Regions from separate parts of the Loigolactobacillus coryniformis subsp. coryniformis KCTC 3167 genome, predicted to be linked through region 2. Evidence: predicted binding sites of a transcription regulator. Region 2 holds the regulator's gene; the other holds the start of a gene.
What was found. The regulator HrcA, encoded in region 2, represses chaperone genes, less so after heat shock. The targets are predictions, from matches to a motif close to TTAGCACTCNNNNNNNNNGAGTGCTAA.
Positions count from the first base shown of each region.

Region 1: the regulator HrcA is predicted to act here: its motif matches at 1,966-1,992, upstream of groES (co-chaperone GroES).

Region 1 covers NZ_CP017713.1:1,980,393-1,988,462, reverse strand. Annotated here, with positions in the region: partial or broken gene LC20001_RS09855 (IS30 family transposase) at 337-1,108, shown strand; gene LC20001_RS09850 (CPBP family intramembrane glutamic endopeptidase) at 1,202-1,837, opposite strand; gene groES (co-chaperone GroES) at 2,026-2,310, shown strand; gene groL (chaperonin GroEL) at 2,492-4,132, shown strand; gene LC20001_RS09835 (APC family permease) at 4,390-6,216, shown strand; gene LC20001_RS09830 (TIGR00282 family metallophosphoesterase) at 6,316-7,125, shown strand; gene LC20001_RS09825 (YlbF family regulator) at 7,146-7,511, shown strand; gene mutS (DNA mismatch repair protein MutS) at 7,723-8,070, shown strand, end outside.
Region 2 covers NZ_CP017713.1:1,421,100-1,429,169, forward strand. Annotated here, with positions in the region: gene ribF (riboflavin biosynthesis protein RibF) at 1-807, shown strand, start outside; gene hemW (radical SAM family heme chaperone HemW) at 804-1,946, shown strand; gene hrcA (heat-inducible transcriptional repressor HrcA) at 2,139-3,179, shown strand; gene grpE (nucleotide exchange factor GrpE) at 3,199-3,840, shown strand; gene dnaK (molecular chaperone DnaK) at 3,873-5,729, shown strand; gene dnaJ (molecular chaperone DnaJ) at 6,033-7,184, shown strand; gene lepA (translation elongation factor 4) at 7,316-8,070, shown strand, end outside.

The DNA of each region.
Region 1 (8,070 bases), 560 kb from region 2:
GGCTTTTTGAAATATCTGAAGATGCTTGAAAAGTAATAAAATTACTTAGATAACAAGAAGAACATGTTCGCATTGCTAGGCAAACCTGGCTTTGAAGAACTTGGTAAAGAATTGAACGAACGCCTTTAATATAGCGTATACTGTCTTTTTAGACTAAATAAAAAGTTCTCAGAATCATAAACTTATCTCGTGTCTTTTGGCTGCGACTTATTTTATGATTTTTGAGGGCTTTTTTATTTCTTGAATTTATACTTTAAGTGCAACAAAAGAGACTCATGATATGAATCCCTGTAAAATGGTGTTTGCGAAGACAACCATCGAAGGGAGCACATAATCATGAGCCCATACAAACATCTTACCATGAGTGAACGCGAAACGATATTCCTGATGCATAATAATCAGGCTTCACTGACTTCAATTGCCCAAACAATTGGTCGAGCAACGTCGACAGTTAGCCGTGAGTTATCGCGAAATAGATCGGCATATTCACCTTCTGTTGCTCAAGAGCGCTACGAGGCTCAAAAATCTCATTGTGGGCGCCGGTCGTTACTTTCTGATCACCAATTGCTTCAATTAATCCGGCATTTATTCTTGGATCTACAATGGTCACCAGAAGAAATTGCCGCACGCTTAAAATTAGAGACCTCATCATTTCAGATCAGCTACACCACGATTTATCGTGGCATCTACTCCGGTTTATTTGATCAGAAGCTTTCATCACGAGGTGCCAGAGGGGTGATCAGAAAGCTTAGACATCATGGTAAATCGCGCCATAAAAAAGGTTATGAGGAACGTCGCGGGAAGATTCCTATATCGCATACACTCCAAGAACGACCTGAGTCTGCCAATAAGCGGACTCAGATTGGCCACTGGGAGCTGGATACTGTAGCTGGCAAAACTGGCAGATCTTGTGTGGTCACAATGGTTGACCGTTGTTCAAGATACTTAATAATGCATAAAGCAGCTAAGAAAAACTCAGCCAGTGGATCCAATTTCGGATACCGTCATTTTAGAATTCGTTGATCGGCTGAATAAAAGGCCACGAAAATGTTTAAACTGGAAAACACCATATGAGATCTATCATAATCAAAAATTGCACTTAATTTGACAATTCAAGTTGTAAAAAAGCATTCGAACCATAAAAAAAGTGCTTGAAAGCTATTTTGACTTTCAAGCACTTGGAATTAAGGCTGTTTTAAGTTTAGCGCCATAGACTAATGCCAATCACCACCGCATTCATTAACATGTGGCTGATGATCGAAGTCTGAATCCGGCCAGTTTTTTGGTAAAGGTAGCAGAAGACCAAGCCAATTGCGGTGTAAACCAGCAAGTGACCATCGTTGTGTGCCATGGCAAACATGACACTGGCGATCAGGGCAGCACCAACTTTACCTGTGAAGGGGACGAGTGAACCGAAGATCGTCCGGCGAAAAACCAGCTCTTCCATGATCGGTGCGGCAATGATCGTCGCCAAAAGATAAACCGGATAGCTTTTGATGATCGTTAAGATCGTTGTTGTGTTTGCTGAGTTGGGTACAGAATGAAACAAAAAAGTGTCAATATAATTAGCTAGGATCTGTGCAGCTAAAGCGGCAATGAAACCTAGCACTCCCCACCAAAGAATTTGATAGCCTTTGTCGGCCTTTGTCTCGATCAGGGGACGTTCCTTGGTGCGCCAATAGTAGTAACTGAGTAAAATCGCACCAATAATGTAATCGATCGTTTGAATCAAATAAATATGGCTGCCTAAATGTAAAAATAAATTTAGAACAGTCGGTAGTAGGTAGATGATCAAGTAAGTAATCAGTGTTGTAACAACGTTTTTCTTAAGTGACATAGCGGGCTCCTTTATAAAAATCAACTTGTTATTAGAGTAGCGTTTTTTACGCTAAAAGAAAAGCCGTCAGTATTTTTTGAACATAAAACTTGCATTCCCAAACGAACATGGTATTATGAATATTGTGATTAGCACTTAACTGCTAAGAGTGCTAAAAATTGATTAAATGTAAAACGGAGGGATTACACGTGTTAAAACCATTAGGCGATCGTGTCATTGTAGCAGTTGCAGATGAAGAAGAAAAAACCGTTGGCGGTATTGTCTTAGCATCAAATGCTAAAGAAAAACCAACGACTGGTAAAGTTGTTGCCGCTGGCCCAGGAGTGGCTAATCATCATGGCGACGTTCAACCATTAACCGTTAAAGTTGACGATACAGTTATGTTTGATAAGTATGCTGGGACTAACGTCAGCTACGAAGGCAATGATTATCTTGTTTTACATGAAAAAGATCTAATTGCTATCGTCGACTAATTTAGCGATATTGTTCTAGATTAGCGTAAACGTGTGAAATCAGGCAAGTTTTTCCGCTTTGCTACGTTTGTCAAATTGCCTGCTGTGCAGTCAATTCGCCAAACTAGCCAAATGCTCAAAACTTTAACACCTGATTTAACACTCTCTCTAAAAAAATCAATTTATGAGGTGAAATATTAAAATGGCTAAAGAATTAAAATTCTCTGAAGACGCACGTTCTGCTATGCTCCGTGGTGTTGATAAGTTGGCAAACACTGTTAAAACAACTTTAGGACCTAAAGGCCGTAACGTTGTTTTGGAAAAATCTTACGGTTCACCAACCATCACTAACGACGGGGTTACAATTGCTAAAGATATCGAATTAGAAGATCATTTCGAAAACATGGGTGCTAAATTAGTTTCTGAAGTTGCTTCAAAAACTAACGATAACGCTGGTGATGGGACGACCACTGCCACTGTTTTGACCCAAGCAATCGTTCGCGAAGGTATGAAGAACGTCACTGCCGGTGCTAACCCAGTTGGTATCCGTGACGGGATCGAAAAAGCAACTAAGGCTGCCGTTGATGAATTACACAAGATTTCGCATAAAGTTAACGGTAAAGGTGATATTGCTCAAATCGCGGCTGTTTCTTCAGCTAACCAAGAAGTTGGTAAATTAATTGCTGATGCTATGGAAAAAGTTGGCAACGACGGTGTCATCACAATTGAAGAATCTAAAGGAATCGATACTTCTTTAGACGTTGTTGAAGGGATGCAATTCGATCGTGGTTATTTGTCACAATACATGGTTACTGACAATGACAAGATGGAAGCTGATCTGGACAATCCATACATCTTAGTAACGGACAAGAAGATCTCTAACATTCAAGAAGTTTTACCATTACTACAAAAGATCGTAGAACAAGGTAAAGCATTGTTGATCATCGCCGACGATGTAGACGGTGAAGCCTTACCAACTCTTGTTTTGAACAAGATCCGTGGAACATTTAATGTAGTTGCAGTTAAAGCGCCTGGCTTTGGCGATCGTCGTAAGGCACAATTGGAAGATATTGCTACTTTGACTGGTGCAACTGTGATCACAGCTGACTTAGGTCTTGAATTGAAAGATACTGATATCAGTCAATTAGGCCAAGCTGGTAAAGTGACCGTTACTAAAGACAATACAACAATTGTTGAAGGTGCTGGTAACAAAGACACGATCGCACAACGTGTTGCTGAAATTAAAGCACAAATTGCGGACACAACTTCTGACTTCGACCGTGAAAAATTACAAGAACGCTTAGCTAAATTAGCTGGTGGCGTGGCCGTTGTTCGTGTTGGTGCAGCAACTGAAACTGAACTAAAAGAACAAAAATACCGCATTGAAGATGCCTTAAACGCAACACGTGCTGCCGTTGAAGAAGGCTACGTTGCTGGTGGTGGTACTGCCTTGATCAATGTAATCAAGGCCGTTGCTAAGCTTGAAGAAGAAGGCGACGTTCAAACTGGTATCAACATTGTTTTACGTGCTTTGGAAGAGCCAGTTCGTCAAATCGCTGAAAATGCCGGTGTTGAAGGTTCCGTTATTGTTGAACACATGAAGTCATTAGATCCAGAAGTTGGCTACAACGCAGCTAATGGCAAATGGGAAAACATGATCGACGCTGGGATCATTGACCCAACTAAGGTTACTCGTTCAGCTTTGCAAAACGCTGCTTCTGTTTCTTCCTTGTTATTAACAACTGAAGCTGTTGTTGCTGACAAGCCTGAACCACAAAGTAACGATGCTGGCGCTGGCGCACCCGGTGCAGGCATGGCCCCAGGTATGGGCGGCATGATGTAAGCCAATTGAATCGATTTTAAGGGACGCTCATTAAGTTGGGCGTTCTTTTTTACATATTTAAGAAACAAAACAACTTTTTTGACATATTTTAGATTTAGGTAGAATCATCTGCGCAAATGGCGTAAAATGACTTCTGTCGTAATTAAATAAAGAAATAAAATGATTTGGAGTCGTGAGCTGTCTGGTTGTTGCACAGCTAGGCGTAAACGTGGAAAACAGGTGTGTTTTTGCGTACTCACGAAAAGGAGTATTTTATCATGCAGCAGTTAAAACGTTTCTTCATCGGTAAACCGCTTAAATCCTCCGATGAAGGTGGTCAACAGCTTGGTAAATTAAAAGCGTTGGCACTATTATCGTCAGATGCATTGTCATCTGTTGCTTATGGGCCAGAACAAATTATCACGGCGTTAGTCGTGTTATCCGCAGCAGCCATGTGGTATTCATTGCCGATCGCTGCCTTTGTTCTGATCTTGTTATTGTCGTTGATTTTATCTTATCGCCAAATTATCCATGCCTATCCACAGGGTGGTGGGGCGTACGTTGTTTCTAGCGAAAATCTGGGGATGTATCCTGGTCTGATCGCTGGAGGCTCATTATTGGTCGATTACATGCTGACTGTGGCAGTTTCGGTATCATCAGGTACAGAAGCCATCACCTCCGCAATTCCGGCGTTATATGGTCATCAAGTGGGGATTGCGATTTTGATCGTTGTTTTTATTACTGCGATGAATTTGCGTGGCTTACGCGATTCGGCTTCATTTCTAATGGTGCCAGTCTATCTTTTTGTCATTATGCTGACAATCATGATTGTGACTGGTTTGGTGGAAATTGCCACTGGCGCACGTTCATTCCACGCTACTTCATTGGTCGGTGCCGCCGTACCTGGGGTAACGGTTGGTTTGATTTTACGAGCTTTTTCTTCCGGTTCTTCTTCATTGACTGGGGTTGAAGCCATCAGTAATGCTGTTCCATTTTTCAAGAAGCCCAAGGCTAAAAATGCGGCCGAAACTTTGGCAATTGTGGGCCTACTTTTAGGTTTCTTCTTTGCTGGAATTACCTTTTTAAGTTGGTATTTTGGTATACTACCGCAACAAAAAGTCACTATTTTAGCACAATTAGGCCAACATATCTTTGGCAAGGGAACGGTTTATTATATTCTGCAGTTCTCCACTGCCTTAATTTTGGCCTTGGCGGCTAATACCGGTTTTTCGGCATTTCCAATTTTGGCTTATAACTTGGCTAAAGATAAATTCATGCCTCATATGTATATGGATCGTGGTGATCGCTTAGGCTATTCAAATGGGATCCTGACTTTAGCGGTTGGGTCGATCATTTTGATCTTTATTTTTAACGGTAGTACTGAACGGTTGATTCCGTTGTATGCAACTGGTGTATTCGTTCCATTCACGCTTTCACAAAGTGGGATGATCCGTAAATGGTGGCATGAACGTCCAAAAGGTTGGGTTGGTCGAAGTATCGCTAACTTTACTGGGGCGTTGATCTCCCTTGCCATCTTTGTCTTCTTACTGATGTATCATATGAGCGGGGTTTGGCCATACTTTATTATCATGCCGATCATGATCTTTATCTTCTATAAAATTCATGATCACTACAAAAAAGTGGCGGCACAACTGCGCTTGATCGAAGCCGTTAATTTTCATGATTACGATGGGAGTACGGTTATTGTATTGGTCAGTAACGTAACTCAGGTTACTGCCGGCGCATTGAATTATGCCCGTTCGATCGGAGATTATGTCATTGCAATGCACGTTTCGATGGATGAAAATCCTGGCAAAGAACGGGAAACTGAATCTGAATTTAAGGCTGATTTCCCTGATATTCGGTTTGTCGATATTCATTCATCGTATCGTTCGATTGCGCGGCCAGTATTGCGCTTTGCCGACATCATTGCTAAAAACGCTAAGGAACGGAACTATACGACGACGATTTTGGTCCCTCAATTTGTACCGAAGAAGCCATGGCAGAATATTTTGCATAATCAAACGAGTTTCCGGTTGCGTGCTGCTTTAGCAACGCGGGAGAACATTATTTTGGCAACTTATAGTTATCACTTGAAGAAATAAATAAAGGGTTGGTGTGGCCACTTTGTCACAACAACCTTTTTTGGTACGATTGCGGAAAAATGGTACAATATAGCTAACTTTCTGGAAAAGAGGAGTCACATGCGGATTTTATTTGTTGGGGACGTTATGGGTTCACGGGGGCGCGAAATGATCGCCACTTATTTGCCACAATTAAAGGGGCGGTATCGGCCTCAAGTCACGATCGTTAACGGTGAAAATGCAGCCGGCGGGCGTGGTATCACTGGTAAGATCTACAAGGAATTTTTGCAAGCCGGGGCTGATGTGATCACCATGGGCAACCACGTTTGGGATAACCGGGATATTTTTGATTTTATTGATTCAGCAAAAAAATTGGTGCGTCCGGCTAATTTTCCGGTGGCAACGACCCCTGGTTTAGGTTACGTTTATGTTCAGGTCAATCAATTAAAACTAGCGGTGATCAATTTACAAGGCAACGCGTTAATGGCGCAGTCGCTAGATAATCCATTTTATAAGGCTGATGAATTATTGACTGAGATCCACCAACAAACGGATCTGGTTTTTATAGATTTTCATGCTGAAACAACTGCGGAAAAAGAAGCAATGGGTTGGTACTTGGATGGTCAAGTGTCAGCAATCGTTGGAACTCATACACATGTACAGACTAACGATGCGCGAATTTTACCACAAGGAACTGCTTATTTGACCGATGCCGGAATGACTGGTGCTTATGATGCAATTCTTGGCGTTAAGCCAGCAAAAAGTATTGAACGCTTTTTGACACAGCTACCAACTCGTTATGAAGTTAAAGAAGACGGTCGTGGCGTATTGGGTGGCTGTTTCATTGATCTAGATGAAACGACAGGTCACGCCAAGAAAATTGAACCAATCGTCATTAATGCCGATAATCCGTTTGACTTTAATGCGTAATTTTGAAAAAAGGTGAGGATATGGCAATTGAGTCGCGGCTAGATGCACACAGCCAGGCTGTATTGGCTAAATTGTGTGCCTTACTAAAAAACGATGAAACGGTGCAGCGTTATCAAACAATTGAACGTCAAGTCAAGCATAATCAAACCTTGAATCAATTGCAGCAGGACTTAGAGCAAGCACAAAAATCGATCGTTAATGATGCACATTATGATAAACCCAAGGCGGCTGCACAGGCTAAAAAGCAGGCTGATCAGTTAAAAAAGGCCTTGGATGAACATCCCTTAACCATTGCTTATCGTAATGCGTTATTTGATGCGAATGCAACCTTAGAGATGGTTACTGACGAGTTACAACGACAAGTTGATCAATTGATCAAGAAGTAGTTTCTTGCTGTCTGCGGCACGTTTTTGCCACAAGAATGGACATCGTCCGTAACATCAGAAATTCTTGGTACAAGAATTAACCTTAAAAGTGAAGTAGAGCCATGTTTCTTGCGGCACGTTTTTGCCACAAGAATGGACATCGTCCGCAACATCAGAAATTCTTGGTACAAGAATTTACCTTAAAAGTGAAGTAGAAAGGAAGAAGTTGAACGTGCCACAAAAAACTAAAGAAACACCGATGATGGCTCAATATAACGCAATCAAGAAAGACTATCCTGATGCGTTTTTATTTTACCGGATCGGTGATTTTTACGAGTTGTTTTATGACGATGCAATCAAAGGTGCCCAATTATTGGAATTAACTTTGACGGCACGCAATAAAAGTGCCACGGATCCGATTCCAATGTGTGGTGTACCGCACCATGCGGCACAAAATTATATCGATATTTTAGTTGATAAGGGCTATAAGGTCGCTATTTGTGAGCAAGTAGAAGATCCGCGAACTGCTGTAGGCATGGTTAAACGTGAAGTGATTCAACTGGTTACGCCGGGGACAATC
Region 2 (8,070 bases):
CCCTTAGCGGTGATGACCTTTAATCAGCATCCTGGCTTGGTATTCCACCAATTGGATGCCGAACAAATGAAGTATTTAACGACGCCTGCGATGAAAGCTGATTTGATGGCGCAATTAGGTGTCGATATTTTATATATTGTGGAGTTTACGTCTGCGTTTGCGGCATTATCACCCGCTGATTTCGTGGATCAATACATTGTTGGACTGCACGCTCAAGTAGCGGTTGCTGGTTTTGACTATACTTTTGGTCCTGAGCAGGCGACGATGCAAGATTTACCCCGTTATGCCAATGGGCGTTTCGATGTGGTTGAGGTCGCTCAGCAGCAAGATAATGCGGCTAAAATCAGTTCAACGCGGATCCGGGCAGCAATTAAGGCTGGCGATGTGGATCAAGCAAATCGGCTGTTAGGTTATCCCTACCGCAATGTGGGCGTCGTGGTACATGGCGTGGCCCGTGGGCGAACGATCGGCTTCCCCACACTGAATTTAGCAATCGATCCTGCACAACATGTGCCGGGGATCGGTATTTATGCGGTTAAATTAGCCATTGCTGGCCGCTGGTACACTGGCATGACTTCGATTGGCCGTAATGTAACTTTCGGTGATGATAACGCAGTTACAGTTGAGATCTATGTTTTAGACTTTGATCAAATGGTCTACGGGGAACAGGTACAAGTTGCGTGGTTCTCGCGGCTACGCGGGGAAATAAAATTTGCGGATGCTACTGGCTTAGTTCAACAATTACAGCAAGATAAACAGCATACTCAGGACTATTTTACTCAGCATAGTGGGCAGGTGACACTATGACCGGTGCCTATATCCACATTCCTTTTTGTGAGCATATTTGCTATTACTGTGATTTCAACAAAGTTTTTTTGGCAGGACAACCGGTAGATGATTATGTGGATTGTTTGTTACAAGAAATGTGCTTAGTTACGGCCGCTCATCCTGAAAAAACAATTGATACGTTATATGTCGGCGGCGGCACACCGACAACCTTGACGCCGGCGCAATTAGATCGTCTACTAACCGGTATGCAGGAGATTTTACCTTTTACTGGTCAAGAATTCACTTTTGAAGCCAATCCCAATGATCTACTAACTACGGATAAACTAGCGGTATTGCATGCCCATGGTGTTAACCGTTTAAGTATCGGAGTGCAGTCATTTAATGATGACGTGTTGAAAAAGATTGGGCGAATCCATCGTAGCGCTGATGTTTATACGGCGATTGCAAATGCACGTAAAGTTGGTTTTGAAAACATCAGTATTGACTTAATTTTTCGCTTACCGGGTCAAAGTATGGCTGATTTTACCGATAGTTTGGATAAAGCGATTGCGCTGGATCTACCACACTATTCAACCTATTCATTGATTCTGGAACGAAAAACAGTTTTCTATAATTTAATGCGGCAGGGTAAATTACATTTACCTTCAGAAGATGTTGAAGCTGATATGTATGAGTTGGCTTTGGAAAAATTTGCGGCTGCGGGACGACCTCAGTATGAGATCAGTAACTTTGCACGACCAGGCTACGAATCACAACATAATTTGACCTACTGGCGCAATGACAATTATTTCGGCTTTGGTGCCGGTGCCAGTGGTTATTTAGGTAAGGAACGTTACCAAAATTTTGGTCCGATCCAACAATATTTAACCCCGCTACATGAGGGACACGTGCCTGTCTTGCAACGGCATGTCTTGCCGCGTAGTGAACAAATCGAAGAAGAAATGTTTCTTGGGTTAAGAACGGTTGCTGGTGTCGACAAAGCACGCTTTGCCGCTAAATTTAGTTTACCGATGGCAGAACTCTATGGGACGACGATCGCTGAATTAGTGGCGCGTGGGCTGTTAGCAGAGGATGAGCAACATATTCATTTAACCCGACGTGGTGAATTTATGGGGAATGAAGTTTTTCAAGCTTTCTTATTGGATGACGAAACTTAGCCATTTGTAGCGCAACTTTAACCCTGGAAAGTGAGCGGGTTTTTAGTGCTGAGCGATTTCTCCGTCGTAAGACTGATTTTGGATAATTTAGCGGAAAAACCAGCTGTTGCCTTGACTTAAACGTGTGGAGTTGGTATATTAATAATTGTGTTAGCACTCAAATGTATCAAGTGCTAAAAAGAGGTGGTTCGAATGCTGACCAAGCGACAACTGGTTATCTTAAAGGAAATCGTCCGTTTGTATACTGAAAGTGGTCAGCCTGTCGGTTCTAAAAAGCTGCTCGACCAACTACCCATGCATGTCAGTTCAGCAACCGTTCGTAACGAGATGGTCCGTTTAGAAGATATGGGTTTGATTGAAAAAACGCATTTGTCTTCAGGGCGGGTACCATCGACTAAAGGGTATCGTTACTATTTAGATCATTTAGTTGAACCAAGTAGTGTTGATGCCAACGATTTAGCGGTGATCGAAACGTCATTTGATCAAAGCTATCATCAAATTGATCAGATCATTGCGCAGTCAGCCAAGATTCTTTCGAGTTTGACGAGTTACACCGCTATTTCATTAGGCCCTGAGTTACGCGATGCACGGTTAACTGGTTTTCGGCTAGTTCCTTTAGGCGACCAGCAAGTTATGGCGATTTTAGTCACTGATAACGGGGCGGTGGAGAATCAAATCTTCAATGTTCCCCGGGAGCTGGATAGTGAGAGCTTAGAGAAGGCCATTCGAATTATCAATGATCAATTGGTCGGTTTATCGTTGACTGGCGTGATCAAGCGTCTGCATAGCGATATTCCCCAGCTTTTGACCCAATATCTGATCACGCCAACTGGCTTTTTGGATATTTTTGGTAACGTCTTGAAAAAGGCGGCCCAGGAACGCTTTTATGTGGACGGTAAGATGAACTTGATCAATCCGGCCACCGTCAAAAATGTTGATCAATTGAAATCATTGTATAGTTTGATCGATCAAAACGATGATTTAGCTAAATTGATCGGTGTCCCTGATCGGTCCATTGAAGTGCGACTTGGTGACGAACTAACTAGCGATTTACTGCGTAACTTTAGTTTGATCACTGCCACTTATGACGTGGGCGATCACGGCAAAGGGATGATCGCATTATTAGGTCCCACAAGTATGCCATATTCACGGATGATCGGTTTACTCGATGTTTTCCGCGAAGAATTGGCTAAAAAAATAACTGATTATTATACCCATCGCGGGGATGAGTGATCATTGGAGGTGAATTTGTTTGGCTAAAAATGAACAAGCCGCAGCTGAAGATGCTTTAGCACAAAACGCTGATTTTCCTTCAGAGAAGGATTTAACGGCAAGCACAGCACCTAAGAGTGCCAGCGCAACTTCTGCAACAGCTGATTCAGCCGCGGATTCAGCAACTGATGCCACTGCAGAAGCAACTTCTGCGGCAGCAGATCCACAAGCTGAGCAGATCAAGACGTTACAAGAAAAAGTTGACGCGACGGAAGACAAGTATTTACGGGCAGAAGCTGAAATTCAGAATATGAATACACGTTTCAAAAAGGAACGCGAGCAATTGCTTAAGTATGAAGGTCAGGATCTGGTAAAGGATATTTTACCAGTGATCGATAACTTGGAACGCGCCTTAGCAGTTGATGTCAATGATAAGAACGGTGAACAATTGAAGAAGGGTGTCCAAATGGTTTATGATCATTTGGAACGGACTTTGAAAGATCATCAGATCATTGAGATCGCGGCTGCCGATCAGGCCTTTGATCCGACCATTCACCAAGCGGTACAAACCGTTGCTGTGGAAGGTGATCAAAAACCTGATACCGTGGTACAGGTATTACAAAAGGGCTATAAGCTCAAAGACCGCGTCTTACGACCAGCAATGGTCGTTGTCGCACAATAAAAATAAAAATTGGTAAAAGAGGTTAGAAATTTATGGCTAAAGTAATTGGTATTGACCTCGGGACGACTAACTCAGCCGTTGCCGTTCTTGAAGGTAACGAACCAAAAATCATTACAAACCCAGAAGGTAACCGGACAACACCATCCGTTGTTTCTTTTAAAAATGGTGAAACACAAGTTGGTGAAGTGGCTAAACGCCAAGCAATCACTAACCCAAATACAGTTGCTTCGATCAAACGTCATATGGGCGAAGCTGGCTACAAAGTTGATGTTGATGGCAAATCTTATACCCCACAAGAAATCTCAGCAATGATCTTGCAATATATCAAGAAATTCTCTGAAGACTATTTGGGCGAAGAAGTTAACGATGCGGTTATTACCGTACCGGCATACTTTAATGATAGCCAGCGTCAAGCAACTAAAGATGCTGGTAAGATCGCCGGCTTGAACGTACAACGGATCATCAACGAACCAACTGCTTCTGCCTTAGCTTATGGCTTGGACAAAGGCGATGCTGATGAAAAAATCTTAGTTTACGATTTAGGTGGCGGTACATTTGACGTTTCTGTACTTGAATTAGGCGACGGTGTCTTCGAAGTTCTTTCAACTAATGGTGATACACACCTTGGTGGTGACGACTTTGACCAAAAGATCATCGATTGGTTAGTTGCTGAATTCAAACAAGATAATGGCATCGATCTTTCTAAAGATAAGATGGCCTTACAACGTTTAAAGGATGCTGCAGAAAAAGCTAAGAAAGACTTATCTGGTGTTAACGAAGCTCAGATCAGCTTGCCATTTATTTCTGCTGGTGACGCAGGTCCATTGCATTTGGAGAAAACTTTGACTCGTGCTAAATTCGACGAAATGACTGCCGATTTAGTTGCCCGGACTAAAGTACCATTTGATAATGCTTTGCGCGATGCTAAATTAAGCTTAGGCGACATTGATAAAGTCATCTTAAACGGTGGTTCTACACGAATCCCAGCTGTTCAAGAAGCCGTTAAACAATGGACTGGTAAAGAACCAGATCGTTCAATCAACCCTGATGAAGCCGTTGCCTTAGGCGCTGCTGTTCAAGGTGGGGTTATTACTGGTGATGTTAAAGACGTTGTTTTACTTGACGTTACGCCATTGTCATTAGGTATTGAAACTATGGGCGGTGTCTTCACTAAGTTGATCGATCGTAACACAACGATCCCAACCAGCAAGTCACAGGTCTTCTCAACTGCTGCTGATAACCAACCAGCCGTTGATATCCATGTCTTACAAGGTGAACGGCCAATGGCAGCTGACGATAAGACCTTGGGTCGTTTCCAATTGACTGACATTCCTGCTGCACCTCGTGGTGTACCTCAGATCGAAGTTAAATTCGATATCGATAAGAACGGTATCGTTAACGTTTCGGCCAAAGATATGGGCACCCAAAAAGAACAAAAGATCACGATCAAGAGTTCTTCAGGTCTTTCTGATGAAGAAATCGAACGGATGCAAAAAGAAGCCGAAGAAAATGCTGAAGCCGATAAGAAGAAGAAAGAAGAAGTTGATTTACGTAATGACGTTGAACAACTCCTCTTCACAACTGATAAGACTTTGAAAGAGTTGAAAGGCAAAGTATCCGATGACGAAATCAAGAAAGCAGAAGATGCTAAGGATGCTTTGAAGAAGGCTCAAGAAGAAAACAACTTGGACGACATGAAGGCTAAACGCGACGATTTGAATAAGATCGTACAAGATTTATCCGTTAAAATGTATGAACAAGCTGCTAAAGAGCAACAAGCTAAGGGCGGCGACGCTGCAGACCAAGCAACTGGTGATGCTAAGAAAGATGATGACAACACCGTTGATGGTGACTTTGAAGAAGTCGACCCCGATAAAGATAAAAAATAAAGAGTGTGCCATAAGGCGGTCAGCTTCTGGAATATAACCTAGTTTGTTAATAAGAGACACAGCGTGGCTCGTTTTGCAAACGTAGTTATATGGAAGAAATTGCCTTATAAAACACGTTTATGCTTAACAAAACGAGCAGTATATCTTTTCCAACAAGAAGCCAAAGCCATCGCGGCTTTTGGCTTTTTGTTTTAATCTATGGTATGCTTGATGAAGTTTTTAATGGTAACGGAGTGCAGTTTGACGCTTGTTTTGGCAAGTTTCGTCAAATTTGCGTAAATTTCTAGGAGGTTCTTAATACGCATGGCGGATAAAGATTATTATGAGACTTTAGGGGTTAGCCGCGACGCCTCACAAGATGAAATAAAACGCGCCTACCGTAAGCTTTCAAAGAAATATCATCCTGATTTAAACAAGGCACCAGATGCTGAACAGAAATTCAAGGATATTTCGGAAGCTTATGAAGTTTTAGGTGATGCTGATAAACGTGCGCAGTATGACCAATATGGTTCAGCTGGTCCACAAGGTCAAGGTGGCTTCGGCGGCTTTGGTGGTGGCCAAGACTTTGGTGGTTTTGGTGGCGGTCAAAGCTTTGGCGGTTTTGACGATATTTTCAGTCAGTTCTTCGGTGGTGGCGGTGGTCAACGCTCAAATCCAAACGCACCACGGCAAGGATCTGATCTGCAATACCAGATGGATCTTAAGTTTGAAGAAGCGGTTTTTGGTAAAGAAACCACGATCTCTTATACCCGCGAAGCGATGTGCCATACTTGTAATGGGACTGGCGCTAAACCAGGGACAACACCTGATACTTGTCATAAATGTCATGGCTCTGGCTATATTCAAGTCACACGGCAAACGCCATTAGGTCGGATGCAATCACGTGAAGTCTGTGATGTTTGTCATGGTACCGGTAAAGAAATCAAAGAAAAGTGCCCAACTTGTCATGGCTCTGGTCACGAAGAAGAACGCCATAGTGTTAAAGTCAAAGTCCCAGCTGGGGTTGAAGATGGCCAACAAATGCGTTTGTCGGAACAAGGTGAAGCGGGAGAAAACGGTGGCCCTTACGGCGATCTATTCATTGTTTTCCGCGTGGCACCAAGTGATAAATTTGAACGTGACGGTGCTGAGATCTATTTAGAAGTGCCGATCAGTTTTGTCCAGGCAGCTTTAGGCGATGAACTGCAAGTTGATACCGTTAGCGGTAAAGTGAAATTAAAGGTTCCGGCTGGCACACAGACCAACACCACTTTCCGTTTACGTGGACAAGGCGCACCACGTTTGCGTGGTAATGGTCGTGGTGATCAGCACGTTAAGGTTAAAGTCGTTACACCTAAGCATTTAAATGGCGAACAAAAAGAAGCTTTGAAGACTTTTGCCAAAGCTAGTGGTGAAGACATGACTGAAACCGAAGGCAACTTATTTGATAAGTTATTCGGTAAACGCAAGAAGTAGCAACAAACAGGTGGCTAAATGCCACCTGTTTTTTTGCGAGTACGGTAATCGTAATTGCACCAACGCGGCGAGCTTGCTATAATTTAAAGGAATAGCCTACGTGAGTGGGCATTGAGAAAGTAGGCAAGATAATGGATATTAAAGCGATGCAAGAACGTCAAAAACATATTCGCAACTTTTCGATCGTTGCCCATATTGATCACGGTAAATCAACTTTGGCCGATCGAATCTTAGAATTGACGCATACAGTTGCTAAGCGTGATATGGAGGCACAGATCCTCGATACGATGGATCTTGAACGCGAGCGGGGGATCACGATCAAATTAAATGCCGTTGAATTGGCTTATCAAGCTAAAGATGGGCAGACTTATACATTTCATTTGATCGATACGCCCGGTCATGTGGATTTTTCTTACGAAGTTTCCCGTAGTTTGGCGGCCTGTGAAGGGGCTGTTTTGGTTGTTGATGCCGCACAGGGGGTCGAAGCGCAAACTTTGGCCAATGTTTACTTGGCCATCGATAATGACTTAGAGATCATTCCGGTGATCAATAAAATTGATTTGCCAGCTGCTGATCCTGAACGCGTTAAGGCGGAGATCGAAGACGATATTGGCATTGATGCCCAAGATGCCGTGTTAGCCAGTGCTAAGCAAGGAATTGGGATCGAAGAAATTTTAGAACGAGTTGTCAGTGATGTTCCGGCGCCAACTGGCGATCTAACGGCACCATTGCGTGCGTTGATCTTTGACTCAGTTTACGATAGTTACCGTGGGGTTGTGCTGAATACACGAGTTTTTGAAGGTGTCGTCAAGCCAGGCGATACGATCAAGTTAATGCAAAGCGGCAAAACTTTTGAAGTGACTGAAGTCGGCGTGATGTCACCAAA